DNA from 3 places in the Shewanella sp. SP2S2-4 genome. Region 1 is predicted to be linked to each of the others. Evidence: predicted binding sites of a transcription regulator. Region 1 holds the regulator's gene; each other region holds the start of a gene.

Region 1 (3,287 bases):
CTGTAAAAATCAATGTCCTGATCGAAATAGCTGTAGTGCCATTTCCATTGGGAACCTGTGACTTTAACTGTGAGATCGGCATTGCTGGGATCTTCCATCGCAATTAAGGTTTTTGTCGCTGGAATCGCCATTAAGATCAAAATGATAAATGGCAGAATCGTCCAAGCGATTTCAACTTTAGTGCTTTCGTGAAAGTGCGACGCGACAGCGCCTTTGGATTTTCTGTGATTGATCATGGCGTAAATCATCACGCCAAAGACCACAAGGCCAATGGCGCAGCAGATATACAAGATGGTCATGTGCAAGTGATAAACCTTGCCACTGATCTCGGTTACGCCAGGGGTCATGTTGAACCGCATGTCCGCGGCGGCCAACGGTGGTGCGAATAACACCACGAGTAAACAATACAACAATTGCTTCACAAGACTTCTCCTCTGCCAATTGCGAATAGCAACTACAAAGAAGAGCAACACAGTAAGTCTCAACTCTATGCAAACTCTTCAGTTCCCAAAAAAGCGTTTTTGACTTCAACGTGCGTTGGCGGCTGTTACTTTTAATTAAGTATTGTTACTGCTGGTATTAGCCACGCTGGCACATACGACTGAAATAAATCTGTTCTCTATTTTTAGTGGCATTTTGAACTCGATTACGGCTCGATTTATTTGCCACGGGCGGCGATATATCATCGCCGACTAAATCAACCATACTTGCTGTTTAAATATTGATCAAGATCACTTATTTATCTAATTGTCTGAAAAATTGCCAAAAAAAAGCCTCACATTCATAGGCGAGGCGGCTTTCAAGGTAAAAAAATAAATGAATATTTAATGTACAGCGCTAAAAAAAGATTGTTGGCCGAAGAGATTGCCTTGCTCAATGCGTACGTCGCCATGTAAGTGACTGTTTACGTCTTCAAGCACTATGCCCATGGCGCGAGCACTTTTAGCCACGATTTGCAGGCGACGATTATCGCGTGCATCCAGTGATTGGGTCCAAGTAATAACTGCACTGGACGTACCACTTGTTAAGGCTTTTTCCATCGCCCACAGGGTTTCGACTTCATCTTTAGCGTGCACCAGCAAGACTCTGTCCATACGCACGCCTGCATTGGCGAGCATTTGTTTGTAGCCAATACTCGGCGGGTTGATGAGCACTAACCAACGGCCCTGTTGGCTTAACTGGGCGAGTTGCGCGCTTAGATGGATTAATTCTTGGCGACCTTGAGTCTTCGTTGGCATGCAGGCGATAGGTGCATGGTGCCAGTCATAGTCGGCATCACGGACTTCATCGAGCCACAAGCCTGGGTGGCGGGGTGCATTGCCAAGTAGTTTGTTCATAGCCAATCTCCATTACGGATCACACCGACGGCGAGTCCTTCAATTGTTAAACTTTGATAGCCTAAATCCACTTTAATCGGGGAATAGTCTTCATTTTCGGCGTGTAGATAGACTACATTACCTTTTTTTTCGAAACGTTTAACAGTGACATCGTCGTCGACTCTCGCGACAACCACTTGACCATTTCTAGCTTGTTGTACTTTATGAACTGCCAGCAAATCTCCTTCGAGAATGCCGATATTCTTCATGCTGTCGCCTTTAACCCGCAGTAAGAAATCGGCGGCGGGATGGAACATGCTCGGGTCGACTTGGTAGTACTGTTCGACATGTTCTTGGGCAAGAATAGGTTCGCCAGCAGCCACTTGACCGATAAGTGGTAAACCTGTTTCAGTTAAATCTTCGACTTCCGCAGGTAGGCGAATGCCCCGCGAAGTGCCCGGCATGATCTCAATGCAGCCCTTTTTCGCCAACGCTTTAAGATGCTCTTCAGCCGCATTGGCGCTCTTAAAACCTAAACGGGTCGCGATTTCTGCCCGTGTGGGTGGCATGCCAGTATCGGCAATATTTCGTTTAATTAGCTCTAAAATTTCAGCTTGGCGTGGCGTCAAAGGTCTCATGGTGTTTCCTGTTTTTCTATACAGTTACTGTTAGTATATACAGTATTATTTGCAGCGCAAGTATTAACCACTTTTTAGCTATGTTGGAGAGAATTAGCGAATATTACCCATAGTCTGGTATTCTACCGGGCTAGTAAACGTACTTAATTGCATAAGAATAATGCCTAAACACGACTCTCTTTGGTTGAAATCATTACGCTGGATCCAAAAACACTTAGTGCACACTATTGTTGTGCCTCAGGATCCCTTTGCCGATCTGAATCTGGATGCCTCCAGACCCCTTGCTTATGTGATGAAAACGGAATCGCTGAGTGACATCGCTGCCCTGAGTGAAATAACGGCTAAGTTAGGACTACCGAGCCCCTATGAGCCTTTAGTGGCAAATGGTGTGATTGCGCCTCGGGTTGTCTGCCTTCAAGGGCGTAAGCCGCTGTTTGGTGAGCGTGCCGGTAACGAGCCTTTCCTCGAATGCTTTATGCGTTTGTTGGCCGTGCATAAGGAACGCCCTGAATTAGACATTCAACTAGTGCCCGTGAGCCTGTATTGGGGCCGCACGCCAGGGAAAGAAGACGACACTATGAAGGCGGCTGTGTTTGAGCGGGAAAACCCGACTTGGCTGCGCAAATGCTTGATGATTTTATTCTTAGGTCGACATAACTTCGTACAGTTTTCAAATGCGGTATCTCTGCGATACATGGCCGACGAACACGGCACTGACATGGGGATTGCCCATAAATTAGCGCGGGTCGCGCGGGTGCATTTCCGCCGTCAACGTAAGGTGATGACAGGGCCTGTGCTGCCAAATCGCCAAGCACTGTTTCATTCGCTGCTCAAATCCGAGTCCTTGCGTAAAGCGATTCAAGAAGAAGCGGCCAACAAAAAGATTTCTGAGACCCAAGCGCGCGAGACGGCTATTGAGTATCTCGATGAAATTGCTGCCGATTACTCAGATAGCTTAGTGCGTATTGCCGAGCGTTTCTTAACTTGGTTGTGGAACAAGCTTTACAGCGGGATCAACATTAAAGGCGCCGAGCAAGTTCGCCAGCTGCACCATGATGGTCACGAGATCGTTTATGTACCTTGCCATCGCAGCCACATGGATTACCTGCTGTTATCGTATATTTTGTATTATCAAGGCATGGTTCCGCCGCACATTGCTGCTGGTATTAACCTCAACTTCTGGCCCGCGGGACCTATGTTTCGTCGCGGTGGTGCCTTCTTTATCCGCCGTAGTTTTAATGGCAACAAGCTGTATACCGCAGTATTCCGTGAGTATTTAGACCAACTGTTTGCTAAAGGTTATTCGGTGGAATACTTCTCCGAAGGCGGCCGC
Region 2 (3,287 bases), on a different contig from region 1:
TCTCGAGCCTTTGCAGCATAAATCCGGTTTCGGCCAATAGTGCTTCGGATTGATGTTTAGGAATGTCGCCATCTTTAATCGCCTCTGCCAACAGTGACAGCATTTTATTAAACTGTTTGAGGGCAAGATTAGAGGTCACTGCAAGGTTTTCAGCCAGAATGAGTAATGAGTCAGGCAGTTTGCCGTGCTCAAAACGCAGACGGTTTTCAGGATTAGCAAAGTGCTTAGTCTGGGTATCGCAGTAGTGGGCCACTTGATTGAGCTGGGCGATAAGATCGCCTAAGTGATCTTGCATCGCCTGCGCGGGAGCAATGATGTTGTTGCTCTTTATTTGGTTTTGTAACTTAGCGCAGGTTTTGCCAATTTTTTCGAGCCAGTCACAGGCGCCCCTCAGCGTGGCCTGCGCACTGGAGAAGTCCCGCGCCACAATGGGTAAGTGATGTGCCTCGTCGATAACATAAAACACGTCTTCTGGATCGGGCAAAATCACGCCGCCACCTAATTCTAAATCGGCAAATAACAAGCTGTGGTTGGCGATGAGCACGTCCCAGGTATCGACATCTTCACGGGCTTTATGGAACGGGCAATTTCTGTGGCTGGCGACTTGGCGATGACAGCTGTGTTTGTCGCAGGCGATTTGTTGCCACAGATGATCGGGCAGCGGCACGGCTAAGGTATCGATTTCACCGTTCCAGCGACCTTCGTTATAGTCTTTTAACAGGCCATGCATCATAGCCACTTGGCTATTGTCAGGCTTAGTTTGCCACATGGCCATTTGTGTACTGTTGTCGTCACCGATGAGCATCGCCAGTTTCGATAGACACACATAACGTTGTCGACCTTTGACTAGGCCAAAGCGGAAATTTAAGCCAGATTGCCCAAGGAAGAAGGGCAAGTCTTTATGCAGTAACTGTTCTTGCAGGGCGACGGTCGCGGTGGCGATACAGACTTTTTTCTTGCTCGCTAATGCCAGTGGAATGGTACCGAGTATATAAGACAATGATTTACCGATACCTGTCCCTGCTTCAACCACGATAATGCGTCTATCTTTGTCATAGTCGCCGGCGAGGGTCTTAGAGATTTCCGCCACCATATAGTTTTGTTCGCGGCGCGGCCTAAAATTAGGCAAGGCGGTAGCGATATCCTTATAGATGGCGCGGATCTGGGTTTTTACATTGTCAGGTAACATGCGTCACTACTTTATCGAATTAATGCTGTACATAATAACAGTGATTGCATAGCCTAAGAAACTTTTCTGCCATTTGGCGGCATTTAAATTGAGGAACCATCTAAATTGACAAGCTATGCGATTTGGGAACCCATGCGATGAAGCCAGAGGCTGCCGCGGCCGTTAGTGTACAAGGTCGAGTCTTAACACGCCATGCGATTCATCGTCATGGGAATTTAGTATTGCAGTATTATCTGGCGACCGCTCAAGGCCCTGTGCTGGTGGAAGTGCAAGGTACTGAACACATTTGTTTTTGCCATCAAACGGATGTGGCGGCTCTACAGTTACAAACGCCGGGTCAAGCATTGCGGTTTGTGCCATTAGCACTCAAAAGCTTTAAAGGCGGCGCTGTCAGTGGTGTTTATGCCAAATCGAGCAATAGTTTACGTACCTTACAGCGTATCGCTAAAGATGCTGACATCCCCTTATTTGAAGCCGATATTCGACCCGAACAGCGTTATTTAATCGAGCGGTTTGTGGCGCTGGATGTGGCATTTTTAGGGTATTTCTCTGCGACGAGTAACATACTCGCGCCGACTAGCGACAGTCTTGTGGCTAACTCGCTGCCCGTGTTTATCGCCGAGCGGGCAAAGAGTATTGCCCCCTTAATGGCGGTGAATTTACGCTGTATTTCACTGGATTTTGAATGCAGCTTTGAGGGTTTACTCTATTCGGTTGCGCTATATGGTCAAGACAGTAGCCAAGCCGAGGGGCAAGGCAGCCTCAAGCAGACTTATGAAAAAGTGATCATGGTGGGCGAAGCTGAATCAAACGCCCCCGAGTATATTGAATGGGTGGTCGATGAAGCTGCACTTATTCATCGATTAATCGCGTGGTTCCATGAGTTTGATCCTGATTTTATTATCGGTTGGTCAGTGGTGAGCTTCGATCTCGCGCTATTGTCACGCCGTGCATTATTACACCGTATTCCACTCACCATTGGCCGCGGTGGCGCTAAGCTCGATTGGAAGGTTGATAATAAATTTCGCCCAGAAACCTTAGTCTTACCGGGCCGTGTGGTACTCGATGGTATCGATTGGCTTAAGGCGGCTTTTTATCACTTTGAGCGTTTCTCGCTTGAATTTGTGTCGCGGCAATTATTAGGTGAAGGCAAGGCCATTCATAACGTCGATAATCGCGTTGAAGAAATTGACCAGCTGTTTAAGACAGATAAACAAGCCTTAGCGCATTACAATCTTACCGATAGCCGCCTAGTGTGGGATATTTTTACTCACACTCAATTGTGGGATTTTGCCCTCGCGCGTGCCGAACTGACAGGTTTAGAACTGGGACGGGTAGGGGCTTCGGTGGCGGCGTTTAATCATTTGTATTTACCGCATCTACATCGCGTGGGTTATGTCGCTCCAGCAGAGCCTGTGAGTCAGGGCATTGAAAGTCCTGGCGGCTACGTGATGGATTCTGTGCCGGGTCTTTATAAACACATCTTAGTGTTCGATTTTAAAAGCTTGTATCCCTCCATTATTCGCACCTTTTTGATCGATCCTAAGGGATTGATTGAGGGCTTGCAGTTGCCTGACTCTGAATGTGTTGCGGGGTTTCTCGGCGGCCGTTTCAGTCGGCAACAGCCTATTTTACCTAAGCTAATTCAAACCCTATCCGAGCAGCGCGAAAAGGCCAAGCGTGAGCACAATGCGCCGTTATCCCAAGCGATAAAAATTATCATGAACTCGTTGTATGGGGTTTTAGGCTCTCAAGGCTGCGTGTTTCATGATGCCAAGTTGGCAAGTTCGATCACGATGCGTGGCCATCAAATCATGAAACAAACCCGTGCATGGATAGAAGAGATGGGCTATCAAGTGATTTATGGCGATACGGATTCGACCTTTGTCTGGCTTGGCAGCGAGCCTGATCTCTCAGACATTAACGCCTTGGGTAACAGTCTGGCGCAAGATATCAATGCGAAGTGGCAGGCTAAGATCTGTGCTGATCACCAAGTTGAGAGTTTTCTCGAGTTACAGTTTGAGCGGCATTACGAGCAGTTCTTTATGCCAACTTTAAGAGGCTCATTAGAAGGCAGTAAAAAACGTTATGTTGGCGC
Region 3 (3,287 bases), on a different contig from region 1:
GGCAACTTAACCAATACAGTCGAATTAGCCGAAGGGCTGATCAAAAAACGTCGCCATGTGAACACCACTTCGGATTCTGAAGTGTTGCTTAACCTGTTGGCCGACGAACTGCAAAAAACCACTAGCTTGACCCTGACGTCGGAAGAAGTGTTCGATGCGGTCGCTAACGTACACCAACAAGCTCGTGGTGCCTACGCGGTTGTGGCTATGATCATCGGCCAAGGCTTAGTCGCGTTCCGTGACCCATTTGGTATTCGTCCTCTGGTGTTAGGTAAGCACGAAACGCCAACGGGTACTGAATATATGGTCGCTTCTGAAAGCGTGGCACTCGATGCCGTCGGTTTTGAAGTGATGCGTGATGTGGCGCCAGGTGAAGCGATTTACGTGTCAATTGATGGTCAGCTGTATACCCGTCAATGTGCAGCAGAACCTAGCTACGCCCCTTGTATCTTCGAATTCGTTTATTTTGCCCGTCCAGATTCGACTATCGATAAAGTGTCTGTTTATGCCAGTCGCGTAAACATGGGCGCTAAGCTTGGCGAGAAGATTAAGAAAGAATGGTACGATCACGACATCGATGTGGTGATCCCTATTCCTGAAACCTCTTGCGATATCGCGCTAGAAATTGCCCGTTGCATGGACTTACCGTACCGCCAAGGTTTTGTGAAAAACCGTTATATTGGCCGTACTTTTATCATGCCGGGTCAACAGGAACGTAAGAAGTCAGTGCGTCGCAAGTTGAATGCGATTAACACTGAATTCAAAGGCAAAAATGTCTTGCTGGTGGACGACTCTATCGTTCGCGGTACGACGTCTGAGCAAATCATCGAAATGGCCCGTGAAGCGGGTGCCAAGAAAGTGTACTTTGCCTCTGCCGCGCCGGAAATTCGTTTCCCGAACGTATATGGTATCGACATGCCAACGTCAAACGAGTTGATCGCCCATGGCCGTGATGCCGATGAAATCGCCAAGTTAATTGGTGCCGATGGCATTATTTTCCAAGACTTACCTGATTTAATCGAAGCAGTAAGAATGGAAAATCCAGCGATTAAACGTTTCGAAACCTCAGTTTTTGATGGTCATTACATCACTAACGATGTGGATCAAGCGTATTTAGATCACTTGACGCAACTGCGTAATGACGATGCTAAAGCGGATCGTAACAAAGATATCGGTACTAATTTAGAGCTGCATAACGTCTGTCACCCATAAGGTGAAACGTTAGGCGGATAAAAAGCCAGTGATAATGTCATTGGCTTTTTTTATGGCTTTTTTATGGAGCGTTAACCGCCACTTGGGAAAGGTATCGCGATTGGGCGAGGGGGGAACATCTATGAGTGTTTGTTCTCGACATCCGAGTACTCAATCCATTGTTGGAGCAGCGAGGCTGCTGATCTTTTCAGCCATAGGTTTTGTCGTGTTTATCCCCAGATCCACAGCAGCATCCACACCCCGAATAAGCTGCTTAAGCTATGGCGGGTGACTTGGTGTTTTAGCAGTAGCGATAAACTCACCGCAATGGGCATTACTAGCATGAATCCCCAAGCTAAAGGCATGTTGATGATTTTCATTTGTCCCAGCCAAGTGCTGGTGAGCATGCTTATCGCGAGTAACATCAGGCTATGGAATAGCAGTAACTGATTGAATCTTAATATCAATGCTGGACTGATTGTCATCGCCTGCCGCGCATTTATTGCAAACTGTCTCATAGCCACTCCTCTAAAATTTAGTGCATTCTAGTAGTTGTTGAGAACTATTCGCAATTGAATTTACACTTTAGCTTTGGTATTTAAGCTCGGTTTGTCACAGAAATTTGCACTCAACGGGCGTTTGGGCTAAATTATACTGTAATTATATCCAGTGCTTGGTGTTTGTATGATCCTCTATATCGCTGAAAAACCTAGCCTAGGGCGGGCCATTGCCGATGTATTGCCTAAACCCCATAAAAAAGGCGATGGATTTATTGAAGCCGCCAATGGCGATTGCGTGTCTTGGTGTGTCGGTCACTTGCTCGAACAAGCAGAACCTGATGCCTATAATCCCGAATTTAAGTCGTGGAAATTCGAGCACTTGCCAATAGTTCCAGACAAGTGGCAACTAAAACCTAAGGCCGCAACTCGCAGTCAACTCACAGTGCTAAAACGATTAGTCAAACAAGCCAACATGCTGGTCAATGCGGGCGATCCCGACCGTGAAGGGCAGTTACTCGTGGATGAAGTGATTGCCTATCTTGGCGTGAGGGGTGACAAGTTACATCAAACTCAGCGTTTACTGATCAGCGACTTAAACCCACAAGCCGTAAAACGGGCGCTAACGCAGCTGCGCAGTAATCGCGAATTTATTCCTTTGTCCACATCGGCCTTAGCCCGTAGTCGTGCCGATTGGCTCTACGGCATGAATATGACGCGCGCTTATACCATCCAAGGTAAAAAGGTTGGTTATCAAGGCGTATTGTCCGTCGGGCGAGTGCAAACGCCTTTACTCGGGCTAGTGGTGCGCCGTGATGAAGAGATTGCCAATTTTCAATCTAAACCTTTCTATGAAGTGCTAGCGCATTTGGCGACCGAAAAGCAGGAAGCCTTCAGTGCTAAGTGGCAACCCAGCGAAGCTTGTCAGCCGTATATGGACGAAGAAGGGCGAGTACTAGCCAGAGGGTTAGCGCAAAATGTGGTGAGTCGCATCAGTGATAAACCTGCCTTAGTGACTCAATTAGTGGCTAAGGACAAGAAACAGAATCCGCCATTGCCCTACAGCTTGTCCGCGCTTCAAATTGATGCGGCAAAACGGTTTGGCATGAGTGCTAAGGACGTGCTCGATACCTGCCAGAGTTTGTATGAGCGCCATAAACTCATTACCTATCCTCGCTCCGACAGCCGTTATTTGCCCGTCGAGCAACATAGCTTAGCGTCGTCGGTTCTTAAGGCGATTAGCAGCGGTGCCGCTGAGTTATTGCAAGGCGCCGATGCCCCCGAACCACGGTTTAAATCCAAGGCATGGGATGATAAAAAAGTGGATGCCCACCACGCCATTGTTCCTACCGAGAAGACGGCTAACTTATCCAGCTTGAGTCAGCGTGAGAGGCAGTTATATCTTCATGTTGCCCGCCAGTACTTAGCCCAGTTTTATCCAGCCTATTGTTACAGTGAAACCACAGTGCAAGTGACAATTGAGGGCGGCTTATTTAATACCAAGGCGCGTCAGGATAAATCCCTCGGCTGGAAGCAACTCTTTGCCCGCCAAGAGCCAAATGGCAGTAAGACCAGTGGCAACACGACGGAAGAAAGCGC

The links. Region 1 encodes LexA, which represses DNA repair genes until DNA is damaged. Its sites were predicted from a motif close to TACTGTATNNNNATACAGTA; they were not measured.
Region 2: dinG (ATP-dependent DNA helicase DinG) is a predicted target of LexA. The motif match lies at 1,213-1,232, and genes of this name have one in related genera.
Region 3: Q4Q54_RS12715 (DNA topoisomerase III) is a predicted target of LexA. The motif match lies at 1,844-1,863, and genes of this name have one in related genera.

Annotation. Positions count from the first base shown of each region.
Region 1 covers NZ_JAUOER010000007.1:62,227-65,513, forward strand. The annotation lists gene coxB (cytochrome c oxidase subunit II) at 1-422, opposite strand, end outside; gene Q4Q54_RS07715 (cell division inhibitor SulA) at 825-1,337, opposite strand; gene lexA (transcriptional repressor LexA) at 1,334-1,954, opposite strand; gene plsB (glycerol-3-phosphate 1-O-acyltransferase PlsB) at 2,115-3,287, shown strand, end outside.
Region 2 covers NZ_JAUOER010000002.1:6,872-10,158, reverse strand. The annotation lists gene dinG (ATP-dependent DNA helicase DinG) at 1-1,189, opposite strand, end outside; gene Q4Q54_RS01915 (DNA polymerase II) at 1,327-3,287, shown strand, end outside.
Region 3 covers NZ_JAUOER010000014.1:28,266-31,552, forward strand. The annotation lists gene purF (amidophosphoribosyltransferase) at 1-1,212, shown strand, start outside; gene Q4Q54_RS12710 (hypothetical protein) at 1,422-1,709, opposite strand; gene Q4Q54_RS12715 (DNA topoisomerase III) at 1,876-3,287, shown strand, end outside.